4 regions of the Alteromonas australica genome follow, and region 2 is predicted to be linked to each of the others. Evidence: predicted binding sites of a transcription regulator. Region 2 holds the regulator's gene; each other region holds the start of a gene.
The links. Region 2 encodes sigma-54, which starts transcription at its own class of promoters, with help from an activator protein. Its sites were predicted from a motif close to GTTGGCACGNNNNTNGNNT; they were not measured.
Positions count from the first base shown of each region.

Region 1 (4,094 bases), 320 kb from region 2:
AGTTCTTCTTCAGCCATGTCTAATCCGTCATAAATGCAAGAGGCTTTGTATTATCAAGTTTCACCCGGAAATGGCAATGCCAATTCGTAGTATATTTCTCGGACTTAATGCATTTCCCCGTTAATTAGCGGGTTATAAACACTAAGCATAGTAATCAATTCCACCTTTTGCTTGCCGGGTCACCGCTTGCTCCACCACGTGAGTGTCATCTGCGCCATCCGACATTTCATCGCCATTTTGCTGACCATTGCCTGAACCTGCAAGTTGCTGGCCAGACTCTCCAGATTGCGACGAATTATCTTTTCGCACCTCGGCATCGCCCAACTCAAGCCCTTGCTCTGCTAACATTTCTTTTAATCGTGGCATGGCATCAGCAAGCGCGTCTTTTGCCTGCTGGGATTGAACCACAAAACTTACGCTTGCCGCGTCTCCGCTAACATTCACCCTTACTTGCATACTACCGAGTTCTGGGGGGTCAAGACGAATTTCGGCCATGGTATTTCTGGCATTAACCATCCAACGAATTTTTTCGTTAAGTTGCTGCTGCCCTTCCGGCTTGTGAATGTTTACGGCCTTATCAAACCCTTCAAATTGTTGCTGTTGTTTTGACGCTTCACTTTTAAGCTGACCATTTTCCACCAACTGGGTGTCAACATTCATCATTTGGCTTTGTAAAGCTTGATGCGCTGCGCCTTGGGTTTGATTAACCAGTTGCATAAACTGCCCAACTTGCGCCTCTGTTTGTGCGTTTAGCTGCTGCATTTGAGCACTGGAGAGCCCCGCTTCGTTAGCGGCACCATCTATAATTGATTGCAAGTCGATACCTGGCTCTCTGCCCTGAGCGATTTGTTGTTGGTACTCATTAATACCAGCTGCAATACTGGTTTTAATCGCTTCTTGTTGCGCTTGAGTGGCGGAAGGTACACTGGCTGCCAAGCGTTGCGCAATAGCTTCCGTGGCTTTCTGCGCACTTTCTGGTGACATGCTTGCGAGCATATTTGTTAGTTCATCGGCCCACGTTCCTTCTAACTCCGCTAAATTTGGCGTTAGCACTTCGTTCTCAGACCCCATTGCCTTAGGATCCGCCGTTGCCGATTCTGGTATTTTTACGCCATCGGTCTGTTGAAGTTGGGCTAAGGCATCTTTCATCAAACTAAGGACTAACACTTCGTCTTCAGACAACGACGCCAACGAAAGGGTTTCGGCATCGGTTAAAGCGGGGTCGCCATTCAAATCCGTTGATACGCTGGAAAACTGAGCAAGTAAGGCGTCCAGTTCCGTATTCCACGTGGCATTTTCACTAGACGTGTCTTGAATGACCGCGGTTAAAGCTTTTAAAGTGGCAAGCGCCTCATCGGAAACCTCATCATTGTCTTGCGTTAATTCACCCATTAATTGCTGAGTAATCGATAGCACCTCTTCCCCTAAAAGATGAGGCTTATCGCCGTCGGCCATCGAGGCGGAGGCTTCAGCGTTCAAGGCCTCTAGCATTTCTGCGAGATAGGCGTTATCTGCCATCGCGCCGTCTTCGTTAAGGAGCTCGTCGAAAGTAGCAACCTGGGGGTTAGTTTCGCCTGTTTCTGCGTTTGCCGATTTACCTTCGCCTTTAGCCGCTAATACTGCGTCTACGTAGTCAATCCAGCGGGTTGCATTCTCGTTTTCGGTATTCACCTCGTCATCAGTGACGAGGTGACTTTTAACAGGTAAGTCTGCGCGAATGAAAGTGTCTTCCTGCTTTTCACCATTTAATAGTGCATGAAGCCGTTCTTTCAATGCGTCGGGTGTAGGTTTTTCGGGTGAGAGTTCGCTTTCACCCGAAAAAAGTGAGTCTTCGCTAGCGTCTTGAGTCACATCGCTATTGTCTAATTCGCCGATTAAAGAGCTCTCATCTGTGCTGTCAATAAGCGGCTGGTTTGCAGCATCACTCTTTTCGCTTTGCGCTAGGTTATCTTGGTCATCGAGTGCTGCTTGCTGAGCGCCTTTTGTTTCGTCGTCGGAAACTTGATGACTAGCAGCTTTGTCTTGCTCGGGTTTCGCACTTGATTTGCTGGCGTTTTCTGCATTGTTTTTCGTTGACGCTTGAAGCTCGCGATTTTCTTTTCGCTGAAGGTTTTCTTCTCGCTGAAGGCTTTCTTGTCGCTGAAGGCTCTCTTCTCGCTCAAGGTTTTGTTCTTGCTCAAGGCTGTCTCTTCGCGCTAGCTTTTTTTCCTGTGCCAAGTCTTCTCGTTTGAGGCGAGCATCATCAAAAGCTTGTTGGAACGCCTGGTTATTTTGCGAGCGCGACTCAGCGCTAATACCTGCCTCTACGGCTTTTGCCGGTTTACTAGTGGCAAAAGGTAAAGCGGCAGAGTCTGTATTTTGTGCGGCAACTTGTTGCATCATAATATTTACATCCTACGCTGGCATTGCATGCCAATGGCTATGCCTTCTCACACGATTACAAGCTTCTACAATTTCTATAAAATCAGCAACATAGAAATTTTAAATTGTGTCCTTCCTGAGCAAGCGAATAGCGTAACAAGGTGAATAATTATCACCTATGCAATCGGTGACATTAACTAATATAGGGTTATTGCAAAGGGTGTTCCAAGGTAGCGGAAGTCGTTAAAGAAAGTAAGAATTCAACGGAATACTGAGCGTTAGAAGCCTTGTTTTTTGGCGCGAAAAAATCGCTGAGTGGCAAACTCATCCATCATGGCTTGTTCGGCTTTGGCCTCTTTCTGTTGTTTAGCCCGTTGCTGCTTTTCAAGCAAAAGGGTTACCGCTTTTACTTTTTGTTGTTGTTTCAGCCACACTTGCTTGCGTTGATCTGCGGCTAAATTCGCCTGCGCAATCACGTTCATTTGCTGCTCACAGGCTTTGTCTAATTTTCCTACAAAAGAGAGGTGCTGCTGATAATGCTGAGCCGTCACGCCGCCTTGCCCTGTTTGCTGGATATTTCTAATATAGTCGAACCGGTATTGCTCTAAACTTGTGAGTTTTTGCTTTTGCTGATTAACATTCAATTGTGCCTGTTGAAACAATTGCGCGGCCTGCTGCTCTTTCTCTCGCTCAAATTCAGCCACTCGCTCTAACTGCTTAGACATGGATCACCTACCCCTTACCCAAACCTTTCGCTAGCGCACTCATGCCTTCTAAGCATTCGTCGTAGGGTAAAATATTTTTCATTCCTTGCTGCAAAAAGGCGTTGATGGCGGGTTCTGCACGAATGGCGAGGTCTATACGAGGGTCTGACCCCTTCGCATAAGCACCGATGGAGATCAAATCTTGGTTCTGCTTAAAATTAGAATATACCTGACGAATGCGGCGCGCCATCATTTGGTGTTCGTCACTGGTCACCATAGGCATTACGCGGCTAATAGACGCTTCAATATCGATAGCGGGGTAATGGCCGCTGTCAGCCAGGGTTCTGGATAGAACCACATGGCCATCTAAAATAGCCCGTGCAGCATCTGCGATAGGATCTTGTAGGTCATCCCCTTCAGTCAACACAGTATAAAATGCCGTAATAGAGCCTTGTTTCTCGCTACCATTGCCGGCACGTTCTACCAGTGCCGGCAAGCGTGCAAATACCGAAGGTGGGTAGCCTTTGGTCGCAGGAGGCTCACCTACTGCTAACGCAATTTCACGTTGTGCCATGGCGTAACGTGTGAGTGAATCGATAAGCAACAGTACCTTCATGCCTTTATCCCGAAAATATTCGGCAATAGTGACTGCAGTTTCACAACCTTTTAAGCGCATCAGCGGAGAAGTGTCCGCTGGAGCGGCGACAACCACAGCCCGAGCACGCTCTTCTTCTGTCAGAATGTCGTGAATAAACTCTTTAACTTCACGGCCCCGTTCCCCGACTAAACCCACCACAACCACATCGGCTTCACAACCACGGGTCATCATGCCAAGTAACACACTTTTTCCCACACCACTGCCTGCAAACAAGCCCATTCGCTGTCCAACACCCACCGTATTTAATGCATTGATGGCACGCACGCCCACATCCATGGGCTGGGTAATAGGCCGTCGAATCAACGGATTCATCGGCGCTCGAGTCGTAGGCGCCCGTGTTTCAGCCTGAATTTCTCCTAAGCCATCTAAAG
Region 1 is NZ_CP008849.1:1,179,715-1,183,808, reverse strand. Features, by position in the region: gene fliL (flagellar basal body-associated protein FliL) at 1-17, opposite strand, end outside; gene EP13_RS18860 (flagellar hook-length control protein FliK) at 142-2,382, opposite strand; gene fliJ (flagellar export protein FliJ) at 2,640-3,086, opposite strand; gene fliI (flagellar protein export ATPase FliI) at 3,094-4,094, opposite strand, start outside.
Region 1: the regulator sigma-54 is predicted to act here: its motif matches at 2,573-2,591, upstream of EP13_RS18860 (flagellar hook-length control protein FliK).

Region 2 (4,094 bases):
CCATACAAACGGCGTTTATAGAAATCAATTTGAACAGCAAGCAAATGGCTTCTGACGAGCCAGTGGAAATTCGAGGCTTGCGATATGTAATTAATAGCAACGGGTTTAACGCTAATTTACGTACCCAGGAATATGAGCTAATTGACCATGTACAAACCATTTATTCCCCTAGCAACTAGCCTAATTTTAGGTTTTTTTGCAGTTACAGCGTCGGCGACAGAAAGCGACTTTAACAAACCGATAAAGGTAGATTCTAAATCGCAGTTTGTTGATGGTAAGAATAAAACCTCGTTGTTTAAGGATAACGTGCGTATTTCCCAAGGCACGTTAGTGATTAACGCAGATGAAGTGGAAGTGGTTGCAACAGAAGGCGAAGGCCGTGAGATATTCATCGCCAGAGGCGCGCCAGCAAGTTATTCGCAAACCTTAGAAGACGGCACCCCGGTAACAGCCAAAGCCAATGAAATTCGCTATGAAGTGGTTAATCGCACTCTCTCGTTAGACGGCAATGCAGAGCTGCAACAAGACACCAGTTCTGTGAAAGGCGATAAAATCACCTTTGACATGATTACCGAACAGCTTCTTGCCACCGGCAGCGGTGACAATGATGAAGGCAGAGTGACCACCGTTTTTCGACCAGAAGCGATTCGCAAGCTGACCGATGAGAAGGCGAAAGAAGACGAGAATAACGAGGACGATAACTAACCATGGCAACACTAAGCGCAAGTAACTTAGCCAAAGCCTATAAATCTCGCCAAGTAGTGAGAGACGTTAGTTTGTCGGTCTCAACCGGGCAAATCGTGGGCTTATTAGGCCCTAACGGCGCAGGTAAAACCACCACCTTTTACATGATTGTGGGTCTTGTGCCACTAGATAAGGGAAAAATCACCATTGATGATGGTGAGCTCACCCACCAGCCTATGCACGAACGCGCACGTAAGGGCATTGGCTACCTGCCACAGGAAGCCTCTATTTTTCGCAAGCTAACCGTGTTTGAAAACATCATGGCGATTTTACAGACACGAAAAGATTTAAATTCATCACAACAGGAAGAAGAAGCCGACGCCCTTCTTGATGAATTTAATATTAACCATATACGTAATAGTACAGGAATGAGTTTATCAGGTGGAGAACGCCGGCGCGTAGAGATTGCGCGTGCGCTAGCAGCCAATCCGCAATTTATTTTACTCGATGAACCATTTGCTGGTGTTGATCCTATATCGGTTAATGATATAAAGAAGATAATACAGCACCTTCGTGATAGAGGTATCGGTATCCTCATTACAGACCACAATGTACGAGAAACATTGGATGTATGTGAAAAAGCCTACATTGTGAGTCACGGTGAATTAATAGCCCAAGGAACGGCAGAGCAGGTTTTAAGTAATCAAAAAGTAAGGGATGTATACCTAGGTGAACAATTCAGGCTATAGTTAATGTAACAGAATTGTCATTTTTCAAATTATGCACCTGGTATATTCACAATAAGAGCACAGTAAATAAGACGTAGATGAAACCATCTTTACAGTTAAAGTTCAGTCAACAACTTACCATGACACCTCAGCTACAGCAGGCGATAAAACTGCTGCAGCTGTCAACGCTCGACCTGCAACAGGAGATCCAGGAAGCCCTAGACTCAAATCCTCTACTTGAAGTAGAAGAAGGCAGTGATGAGCCTCAATTAGAGAAAAACAATATCGACGGGGATGACGTCGCTCAAGACGCCGTTACTACCGCATCAAGCGATACGCTTGAAGCCGGTGACGCATTAGAGAAGAATGACCTACCTGATGAATTACCCATAGACAGCACGTGGGACGAATATTACTCAGCGTCTTCTGCACCCGCCCCTGGGCCCTCGAATAATGACGATGAGCAGATTTTCCAAGGCGAAACCACCGAAGACATTCAAGCACATTTGCTATGGCAAATGCGTCTTACCCACTTTTCAGATACTGACCGTGCCATCGCAACGGCTATTATCGATTCAATTGACGAGTCTGGTTATCTTACCGTCACCCTTGACGACATTTTAGATTCTGTAAATTCCGAAGATATGGAAGAGCCGGTTGAATTGGACGAAGTAGAATGTGTGTTAAAACGCATTCAAATGTTCGACCCCATTGGTTCAGGCTCTCGTACACCGCAAGAATGCTTGATGGTTCAGCTTCGCCAATTTTCAGATGATACGCCTTGGTTAAAAGAAGCCAAACAACTGATAGAAGAATACTCAGACCTACTCAGTAGCAAAGACTATCGTACGCTGATGCGTAAAAGCCGTCTTAAAGAAGATCAATTACGCGAAGCTATGCGCTTGTTGCAAACATTGAATCCTCGCCCAGGTAGCGCTCTTATCACTAAAGAGCCTGAGTATGTTATACCCGATGTCTCGGTCACCAAGAAAAATGGTCGTTGGGTGGTTGAACTTAATCCAGATAGCTTGCCTAAACTTAGTGTGAACCAGCAATATGCGGCCATGAGCAGAAGAGCGAAAAATAGTAGCGACTCGCAGTTCATTCGCTCTCATATGCAGGAAGCAAAATGGTTTATTAAAAGTCTTGAATCAAGAAACGACACCTTGATGAAGGTTGCAAATTGTATTGTGCAGCAACAAATGGGCTTTTTTGAATATGGCCCTGAAATGATGAAGCCCATGGTGCTTAACGATGTTGCTGAAATGGTTGATATGCATGAATCCACCATTTCACGTGTCACCACGCAAAAGTATATGCATACCCCACGTGGGATATTTGAATTGAAGTACTTCTTTTCTAGTCACGTTGCCACGGAGTCTGGGGGTGAGTGTTCATCTACTGCCATCCGCGCGCTGATTAAAAAGCTTGTAGCGGCTGAAACGCCAAGCAAGCCACTAAGTGATAGCAAGATTGCTCAATTGTTGGCCGAACAGGGCATTAAAGTCGCCCGGCGGACAATAGCAAAATACCGGGAATCATTGTCGATTCCACCGTCTAACCAGCGAAAGAGCTTACTTTAACTGGCTCATAAATATAAGGAAGACGAAATATGCAAATCAACCTTACTGGTCATCACGTCGAAATCACCGACTCTTTGCGTAATTATGTCGATACCAAGTTCAGCAAACTAGAGAGGCACTTTGATCACATTTCTAATGTGCATGTCATTCTCAATGTTGAAAAACTTAATCAGAAAGCCGAAGCGACCATGCATTTAAGTGGCGCTGAGGTTTTTGCTTCCTCTGAAAATACTGATATGTATGCAGCAATAGACAGCATGGTTGACAAACTAGACAGGCAAGTCATAAAGCATAAGGAAAAGCTGAAAAAGCATTAACTCACGCTTATGGAAATTCAAGCAATCGTAAGTTTGGACCGCACTGAATGTGCGGTTCAATGTAACAGCAAAAAACGAATTCTAGAGATCATCAGTAATATCGCTGCCAAAAACAACGATAATATTGATGAAACGACAGTACTCACTAGCCTATTGAACCGCGAGAGAATGGGCAGTACGGGTATTGGAAATGGTATTGCACTGCCTCATGGTCGACTGGCAGGATTGGAAAGTGTTATCGCCATTATTGTAACTAGTAACCCTGCCATCAACTTTGACGCGCTGGACAACCAACCGGTAGATATTTTCTTTGCCTTATTGGTTCCAGAAGAGCAAACCGAGGGGCACTTACAAACCCTAGCCACGGTTGCAGGTAAATTGAGTGACAAAGAGACCGTGAAGGCAATTAGGCGTGCCACCAATAGCGACGATATTATTGCAGCGCTAAGCTAACTCTAATGCCATCTTAAGGGAGAGGCCAATTGAAACTAATTATTATTAGTGGTCGTTCGGGGTCAGGGAAGTCTGTTGCTTTACGGGCACTGGAAGATTTAGGGTATTATTGCGTAGATAATATTCCCGTCAATTTATTACCTACCCTTACCCATACGGTAGTCGACGAATACGATCAAGTTGCTGTAAGTATTGATGTACGTAACCTACCCAAAAACCCAGACGATTTAGTTGAAATACTCGACTACCTTCCCTCTTCTTGGTCCATGACCATCGTCTACATTGATGCCAGTGACGACATTCTCGTCAAACGCTTTAGTGAAACCCGA
Region 2 is NZ_CP008849.1:859,082-863,175, reverse strand. Features, by position in the region: gene lptC (LPS export ABC transporter periplasmic protein LptC) at 1-179, shown strand, start outside; gene lptA (lipopolysaccharide transport periplasmic protein LptA) at 148-705, shown strand; gene lptB (LPS export ABC transporter ATP-binding protein) at 708-1,433, shown strand; gene EP13_RS03740 (RNA polymerase factor sigma-54) at 1,511-2,995, shown strand; gene hpf (ribosome hibernation promoting factor) at 3,025-3,312, shown strand; gene ptsN (PTS IIA-like nitrogen regulatory protein PtsN) at 3,322-3,765, shown strand; gene rapZ (RNase adapter RapZ) at 3,795-4,094, shown strand, end outside.

Region 3 (4,094 bases), 260 kb from region 2:
GATAAGTGCCCGTGATGCTGAAGCACTAACGAGTTTGCTGGAACAAAAAGCCGAGCTACTTGAAGCGATTCAAGCTGCAGATAGGCAAATTGAGCCCGTTTATCAAGCAGAGAAAAAATCGGGTAGTTTGCCTGAAGAGGCAGAAAGCTTAATGCAATCGGCGGCTCAGATATTAGATGAATGTAAGTATAAAACCAGTGTCAACCAAAAGGCAGTGGAGCAAGGTCAGCTTCGTCTGACTCACTTACGTAATCTTATGTTAGAAGTGCGCGCAAAAGAATCCCTAACCTATGACAAAAAAGGCAAGCCCAACGGTGGGCGTTTAGGTTCAGGTGTAAGCGCCTAGTATTTTTCACCCTCCTCGATCTTTAAAGAAAAAGGGTGCAATTGATATTGCACCCTTTTTCTATTTCTTCTCATGACGCTTGAAGCTAACGGCTAGTAATATTTAATGTCTTTAATTCGCCGAGGTTTTGCCGTTGAAAGGTAAATGTCGTATACCCGCTGCATGTCTAATTCTAATTCTGTGGCGTAGGTATCTTCACCAACCGGATAGCTTTTTATAATTTTTGCCCCGCGAATGACGCCTTCTACTGACGCCTTTAAGGTTTCATTTGATACAACAAGGCTTGAGAGTGATTGACTTCCCTCGATACGTTGCCCATACACTTGCTCAGCAAGCTCTCGATACGCCTCTAACTTTGACGCTTTAATTGCCATCAACATTTTAACGGTTTCGCTTTCTCCACGCTGAGAAGCAATGGGCGCATACCCCACCGCCGTCAGTGTAGGGTAAGATTCCGGTTCCACGGTTTCCCATTCAACATGTTTGTCTACAAACAGGCTGCATCCAGACAAAATACTGGCGCTAACCAAGACTGATGTCAGCAACATCACCGAATGCTTAATACGCCTTTTCACCATTTTCATATTGGTAACCTTAAAATGACCGTCCTACTTGACTGATAAACCGCTATTATTCACGCTGACACACTCTCGCTAACGCAATAGACTGAACTGAGTTAGTTTGACTGCATCGATAAGGTTAAACCCAAGGTGACAGCCAAGCGGTTGACGTGCTTTATCACGTGTGACTAAAACTGAAAGCAAAGTTTGCGCCTAAATGTGAAAGTCAGTGAATTGACACTTAATAAATGAGACCAAACCACCGATGGTGACCGCTGTCTTCATCACATTTTGTATTTTTGGCACTCTATTCGCTTACACTCATCTATATATGAAAGTAACCTTGTGTGGTGAAGCTTTTTTGACACCCAGTGCGTGCGGACAACAACCACCCTGCCTGGGTAGAGCAATAGCGCAAGGTAAAATGCTTTAGAGCAACATAAAACTAAGCTGAGGGGCGCTTGTGTTCGCACAGAAAAATAAGTCTTCGCATTGCATATTCATGGCGCTTATTTGCCTACTGGCATTATATGTAGGGCAAGTAAATGCCGTTTGGTACGAAGCTAAAGGCCAGGCAATTATAATGAAGGGCGATAAACATAGCGCCCGCAAAGCCGCCACTGAGGAAGCGCTTAAACAGGCCCTGTTGTTTGCTGGCGCATCGATAAACAGTGTTCAGCAATTAACCAACGGCTTATTAGAAAGCGAAGATATAACTATTAGTAGCACAGGTGAAGTAAACCAAGTAGAGCTTGTGGATGAAGTGTGGCATAGCGACTATGTTACCGTTACCATTCGTGCTGACATATTTCCAAAAGAACAAATATGTAAAGCCAGTGAATACACCAAGCACGTTGCTAGTAGCTATTTCTCTGTTGCCAATAGAGAGCACCTTTTAGATGGACAAATCGCCGACTTTCCTGCTGCGTTTACCCGTCACTTAGCTACGCTGATGGACACTCATGGCACTTACGCCAAATTGTCCTATATTGCACCTTATACTACCTACTGGTCTCCATCTACGTTGCCCGCCAATGTTAGAGAGCTAGCAAAAGTGGCTGACGCTCAATTTGTTTTAGTAGGGGAAATTACCGACCTGAGCGTGACCCGAGAACCCCCTTCTCGGTTGGCCTTTTGGGCCGATGAAGACGCTACCCGCTATTTCGCTTTTGATGTCGCCGTTTACGATGGCCTTAACGGCGGTAAGCTATTCCAACGAACATACCAAACACAAGATACTTGGCCCTTTGATCGCTTTGCTGAATTAGACGAATACTCACAATCGTTTTGGTCAACCGCCTACGGAAAAGCGATTGATAAGCAAGTGGCAAAATTCATTGTCGACCTTGAAGAAACCACCTCTTGCCAACCTCTTACCGGTAGGGTGCTACAAGCCAATAATACAAATGTCACCGTTTCTTTAGGCAGAGATAATGGCGTAATGCCAAATGATGAGCTATATATTTATCAAACACGGCAATTTACAGATGGTCGTGGCGAAACCTACTTACAATATAATATTTATCCGGGAGTTTTTATCGTTGAATCGGCGTATAGCAATTCTGCACAAGTTCGCCATAAAGACGCTAACGTCATCATTAACATTCAAGAGAACGACTTCGTTATAAAAAAATAACGCCGAACTCAACACATGCCCCTTTCGTATTTCACGGTTGGTTTAATCAGCAGGCCGTGGTATACCTATACATAAGTATAAAGATTTATACATATTTAAGTAGATACTCTCGGTATGGTACTTATACTTTCGTATAATAATAAACAACAAATCACATGACCTTTTCAGTAATAGCGTCAAATATATTAATATTTTTGGCTCTTATGGTGACTGGGCAAAACGTGAAGGAACACTTGTCCATAGAGTTTCCGATCTTAAAACAGGAAGTAGAAAAAAGATTCGGCGCCCAAAGAGCTAATCACGTAGAACAGTTGCAGACTGTATTGAGCAATCTAAATGGACTGCCAGTCAACGCACAACTGGAAGGTATCAACCAATTTTTTGACACCCATATCCAATATGCAACGGATGACGTTGTATTCAAACAAAAAGACTATTGGGCAACCCCAGCCGAATTAATTGGTCATTCTCGCGGAGATTGTGAGGATTATGCCATTGCAAAATACGTAGCTCTGCTACACTTAGGTATCGATAGTACTAAACTTCGTCTTATCTATGTTAAAGCGAAGATTGGTAGAAGCCGAGTGACGCAAGCGCATATGGTGTTGGGTTATTACGATACACCCGAATCAGACCCTTTAGTGTTAGACAGCCTTGTTTCCGATATTTTACCTGGTGCCGAACGTACCGATTTAATACCCGTATTTAGTTTTAATGACGCGGGTATATGGGCACCGGGGAAATCTAAACAAGTATCAACTTCTACCAGTAGACTATCCAGGTGGCGCAACGTGATTGAGCGCATGAAGAAAGAAGGAATTAGAAGACCGTCCTGAGGAGTCTATGTCAATAACAAAAGAGTTATGGCTTGCTGTTATAGTCGTTATCTTTGTTGCCATTGCAGGCAGTGTAACCATTCACGGCTTTACCACTAAACGTTATGTCGAAGAGCAACTTTACGCCAAAAATTTAGACAATGCGAGCATGCTCGCGTTGACACTAAGTAACCTAGAAAAAGACCACGACACCCTCGACCTTTTTATTATGTCCCAGTTCGATATTGGGCATTACGCGTCGATATATCTCGTGAAAAGCGACGGGAAAATTGTGTCGCAGTATACTCACCCCGTGCAATTAGATGAAAATACACCCCGATGGTTTGCCCGTTTATTCACCCCGGAAGTAGATGTAGGTATGGCGCAAGTGAGTGAAGGTTGGGGGCAGTACGGTTCCGTATTTGTACAAACAGATACTTCATTTGCACTAGCAGCGATGTGGCGGGCGACGTTACGCCTAATTGTTGGGCTGTCTATAGTCGGCTTTATCGCTGGACTTATTGGGGCTTGGGCGCTTCGACTTATTATGCGCCCCCTCGACGGGGTGGTTGAACAAGCTGAACTGTTTAGCAAGATGCGCTTTGTGCAACTTAGCATTCCTCGTACACTTGAATTGAAGCGGGTTGTTAAAGCGATGAACCAACTTGCTCGTAATTCCGAGCGTATCATGAACGAAGAAAATTCCCGTTTAGATCTGATGCGCTTTAGAACACAGT
Region 3 is NZ_CP008849.1:1,116,274-1,120,367, reverse strand. Features, by position in the region: gene flgN (flagellar protein FlgN) at 1-346, shown strand, start outside; gene EP13_RS04825 (LPP20 family lipoprotein) at 439-894, opposite strand; gene EP13_RS04820 (flagellar assembly protein T N-terminal domain-containing protein) at 1,409-2,542, shown strand; gene EP13_RS04815 (transglutaminase-like cysteine peptidase) at 2,866-3,378, shown strand; gene EP13_RS04810 (bifunctional diguanylate cyclase/phosphodiesterase) at 3,386-4,094, shown strand, end outside.
Region 3: the regulator sigma-54 is predicted to act here: its motif matches at 1,205-1,223, upstream of EP13_RS04820 (flagellar assembly protein T N-terminal domain-containing protein).

Region 4 (4,094 bases), 310 kb from region 2:
TATTTCATCACAAGAACTTGAAGAGGCTATTTTGCCTACGTCGCAAACCATGGCCAGTCAGGCGGCTCAATCAATATCGGTAGAGGGGTTTAACGCTAACGTATCGGTTACCGGAAACCTTACGGCCTTGCAGGGCGCCATATTGAACCTGGTACATAATGCAAGTCAGGTGACGCCTAAAGGCCAAGCTATCTGTGTTAAAGCGCACGTTGTCAGCAACAAACTTGCTATTTCCGTTTGTGACCAGGGCCCTGGCGTTCCAGCACACTTGCAAAACAAAATTTTTGAACCCTTCTATACCACGAAAACCCATGGTACAGGTTTAGGGCTTGCCGTTGTGAAATCAGTAGTGAATGCGCATAACGGTCAACTCACGGTGTCAAATCTTGCCCATGGTGGCGCGTGTTTCACCATAGCAATCCCTTGTTCAGCCTCACAGGCGGTTCATTCTTCTGAGCACAAAACTAAGGTCGCATAAAGGCAGGAGTACTTTCTTATGGCTAAAACAACCATTCTTATCGTGGAAGACGATGCAGGCTTACGTGAAGCCTTATACGATACCTTGTTACTCGGCGATTATGATGTCGTTGATGCCGACTGCGCAGAATCGGCGTTGATGGTGCTCTCTGGGAGAAAAATAGACTTAGTGGTGAGCGATATTCAAATGGGCGAAATGAGCGGCCTCGCTTTGCTTAAAAGCATTAAAGCGAAATACCCGCAAATGCCAGTGTTACTCATGACAGCGTTTGCCACAATCAATGATGCGGTTCAAGCCATGCGAGATGGCGCGACAGATTACTTATCTAAGCCGTTCGCGCCGGAAGTGTTACTCAATTTAGTTGGGCGATATGCGCCAGCACAAAAAATTGAGTCACGCACGCCCATCGTGGCAGACCCTTCCAGTTTGCAACTACTCGCCTTATCGCGAAAAGTCGCGAAGTCTGACGCTACTGTGATGGTCATGGGGCCGAGTGGTTCGGGTAAAGAGGTGCTCTCACGCTATATTCATGACCAGTCACAGCGTGCTGATGCGCCTTTTGTGGCCATTAATTGCGCCGCTATTCCTGAAAATATGTTGGAAGCCACTTTGTTTGGCTATGAGAAAGGCGCGTTTACCGGCGCGGTTCAAGCCTGTCCTGGTAAATTCGAACAAGCGCAAAGCGGGACTTTATTGTTAGACGAGATTACAGAAATGGATTTGGCGTTGCAGGCAAAGTTGCTTCGTGTGTTGCAAGAAAGGGAAGTGGAACGCTTGGGCGGCAGAAAAAACATCAAGCTCGATGTACGGGTTATTGCTACTAGCAACCGAGACTTACGCAAAGCCGTTGAACGAGGGGAGTTTAGAGAAGATTTATATTATCGTCTTAATGTATTTCCTATTACATGGCGTCCCTTGTCTGAGCGTCCCGGTGATATTGTCCCCTTAGCCGAACATCTTATTTCGCGACATGCGGCAAATCAGAATTTGGGTACAGTAAAATTAAGTGCCGCGGCGAGAAACAAACTGTCTCAATATACGTGGCCGGGCAACGTTCGCGAATTAGAAAACGTAGTGCAAAGGGCGCTAATTCTTTGTGAAGGGGGCCTTGTTGATTCAGGCGACTTGATGATAGATATGGCGGTGCACAGCGAAATGGAAATGCAGGTTGAACCTGATGACAATAGCAAACTGGGTTCTGAACTTCGCCAGCAAGAACATCAAATTATTTTAGATACGTTAGCGCTGTGCAATGGCAAGCGTAAAGATGTGGCCGAGAAGTTGGGGATTAGCCCTAGAACCTTGCGTTACAAGCTCGCTAGAATGCGCGAAGATGGTATTGAAGTGCCTGCATAGTTAACTTCAGATATAAAAAGTTGTTTGTCAACAAGCAACTGCTTAAATGTACGACGACTGAGGTCTCGTTAGGTATTAGCCGCCTAGCGAGACTTATTCATTTCCAATCTGGCTGAGCACGACAAGCGCCACCATGAATGCGCGCTGTTGTGAAATTGGCTTCACCCTGTCATAAAATTGGCTTTCCTCTAAATTTTATATTCAATTATCTGATTTTAAATGATTTTTAAAGTTGGCTTGTTGATTGCATTTGTACTGGGCAACAGCAACATTTCGCCGCATAGCGGCAATTTTTCGACGAAATCGTGTAGGAGTGGTTATGGACGTCAAAGCCAACAGTTTGTATCAAGAAATGCAAAATATGATTGGGCAGTCTCGTCTTCAGGTTAATGAGCCCCAAACATTACCAGACATTAATCCCACAAAAGATGATTTTTCTAACATGCTTAAGCAAGCGGTAGATGGTGTAAATGGTATGCAGTTAGAATCGAAAAATGCGCAACAACGGTTCGAAATGGGCGACAACTCATTAAGTTTAGCTGAAGTTATGCTCACCAAAGAGAAAGCGGGTATTGCGTTTGAGGCAACCGTGCAAGTGAGAAATAAAGTGCTTGAAGCGTACAAGCAAATCATGAACATGCCAGTGTAGTTGGAGTAGATCATGGCTGAGGCAACAGGCACAAATTTAACCGTACCCGATCAAAGCACGGCAGGCGATGTGGAACCAGAAAATAAATCTGGATTCATGGATACCTTAGGCAACACAGACATGATGCGACAAATGGCACTTGTGGTAGTGCTTGTTATCTGTGTGGCCATTGCGGTGTTTATTTTAATTTGGGCACAAGAACCTGATTTTCGTCCTCTAGCCAAAATGGAGACCCAAGAGCTCATCGAAACGCTAGATTACATGGATGCCAACCAAATAGAGTACCGCTTAGAAGGAAACACGGTTTATGTAAGAAGCGATGAGTTTCAAAATATCCGTTTAGGTATGACGCGCCAAGGCTTAACCAATAGCAGCGATAGCGGAACCGACATTATCATGCAAGACATGGGGTTCGGTGTCAGTCAGCGGGTGGAAATGGAAAGATTAAAACACGCCCGTGAACAGCAAATTGCATCCACTATTGAAGATATGACAAGTATTCAAAAAGCCCGGGTACTTCTGGCTATGCCGAAAGAAAACGTTTTTGCGAGACGTGAAAAAAAGGCCTCAGCTACGGTAGTATTAACCGCAAAACGCGGGTCGGTTATAGCAGGTGAAGAAGTTGATGCTGTGATTGATATCGTGGCATCTGCTGTGCAGAATATGGAACCATCAAAAGTAACGGTCACCGACAGCAACGGCCGCTTACTCAACTCAGGCTCGCAAGATTCATTAAGTGCTAGAGCCCGTAAAGAATACGAAATAGAGCGTCAACGGGAACAAGAATACCTGGAAAAAATAGATGCTATTTTGATCCCCGTACTTGGCATTGGTAACTATACGGCTCAGGCAGACGTGAGCATGGACTTTACTGCCATGGAGCAAACCCAGCGCAGTTATAACCCTGACTTACCCGCCGTGCGTAGTGAAATGATTGTTGAGGAAAACAGTGTGGGCGGCGGCGTTGGCGGCATTCCTGGCGCGCTTTCCAATCAACCTCCTCTTGATTCTAATATTCCAGAGCAAGCCGGAGCTGGCAACCAACCAACCTTGCCAGGCAGAACGGCGAAAGAGTCTACCCGCAACTATGAATTAGATACCACCATTAGCCACACGAAAAAGCAAAGTGGCGTTATTCGACGTTTAAGTGTGTCGGTGGCTGTAGATTATACACAGCTGACTGGCGAAGACGGCAGTACAACCAGTGAGCCCAGAAAACAAGAAGAGCTACTCAATATTCGCCGTTTGTTGCAAGGTGGTATTGGCTTTGACGTTACCCGAGGCGACTCTCTTGAAGTAGTCAGTGTCCCGTTCACACGAATGGACAGCGGCGTTATGGAAGAGGTTCCACTATGGGAACAGCCCGGATTTTTGCCTATACTTAAGCTGGTGGTGGGTGGCCTCGTCATTATCGTGCTCATCATCTTTGTTATTCGACCCATGCTGCGTCGTTTGATTAACCCTGATGACACCAAAGAGGCAGAAGATTTTGATGCAGATGAAGGTCTAGACCTTGGTGATGAAACCATCAGCATGCTGTCTTCCGATTTCGACGAAGGTCAAGTGGGCTTCGCTGCCGACGGGTCTTTGATGCTGCCAGATTTACATAAA
Region 4 is NZ_CP008849.1:1,173,317-1,177,410, forward strand. Features, by position in the region: gene EP13_RS05075 (sensor histidine kinase) at 1-478, shown strand, start outside; gene EP13_RS05080 (sigma-54-dependent transcriptional regulator) at 497-1,834, shown strand; gene fliE (flagellar hook-basal body complex protein FliE) at 2,154-2,483, shown strand; gene fliF (flagellar basal-body MS-ring/collar protein FliF) at 2,496-4,094, shown strand, end outside.
Region 4: the regulator sigma-54 is predicted to act here: its motif matches at 2,066-2,084, upstream of fliE (flagellar hook-basal body complex protein FliE).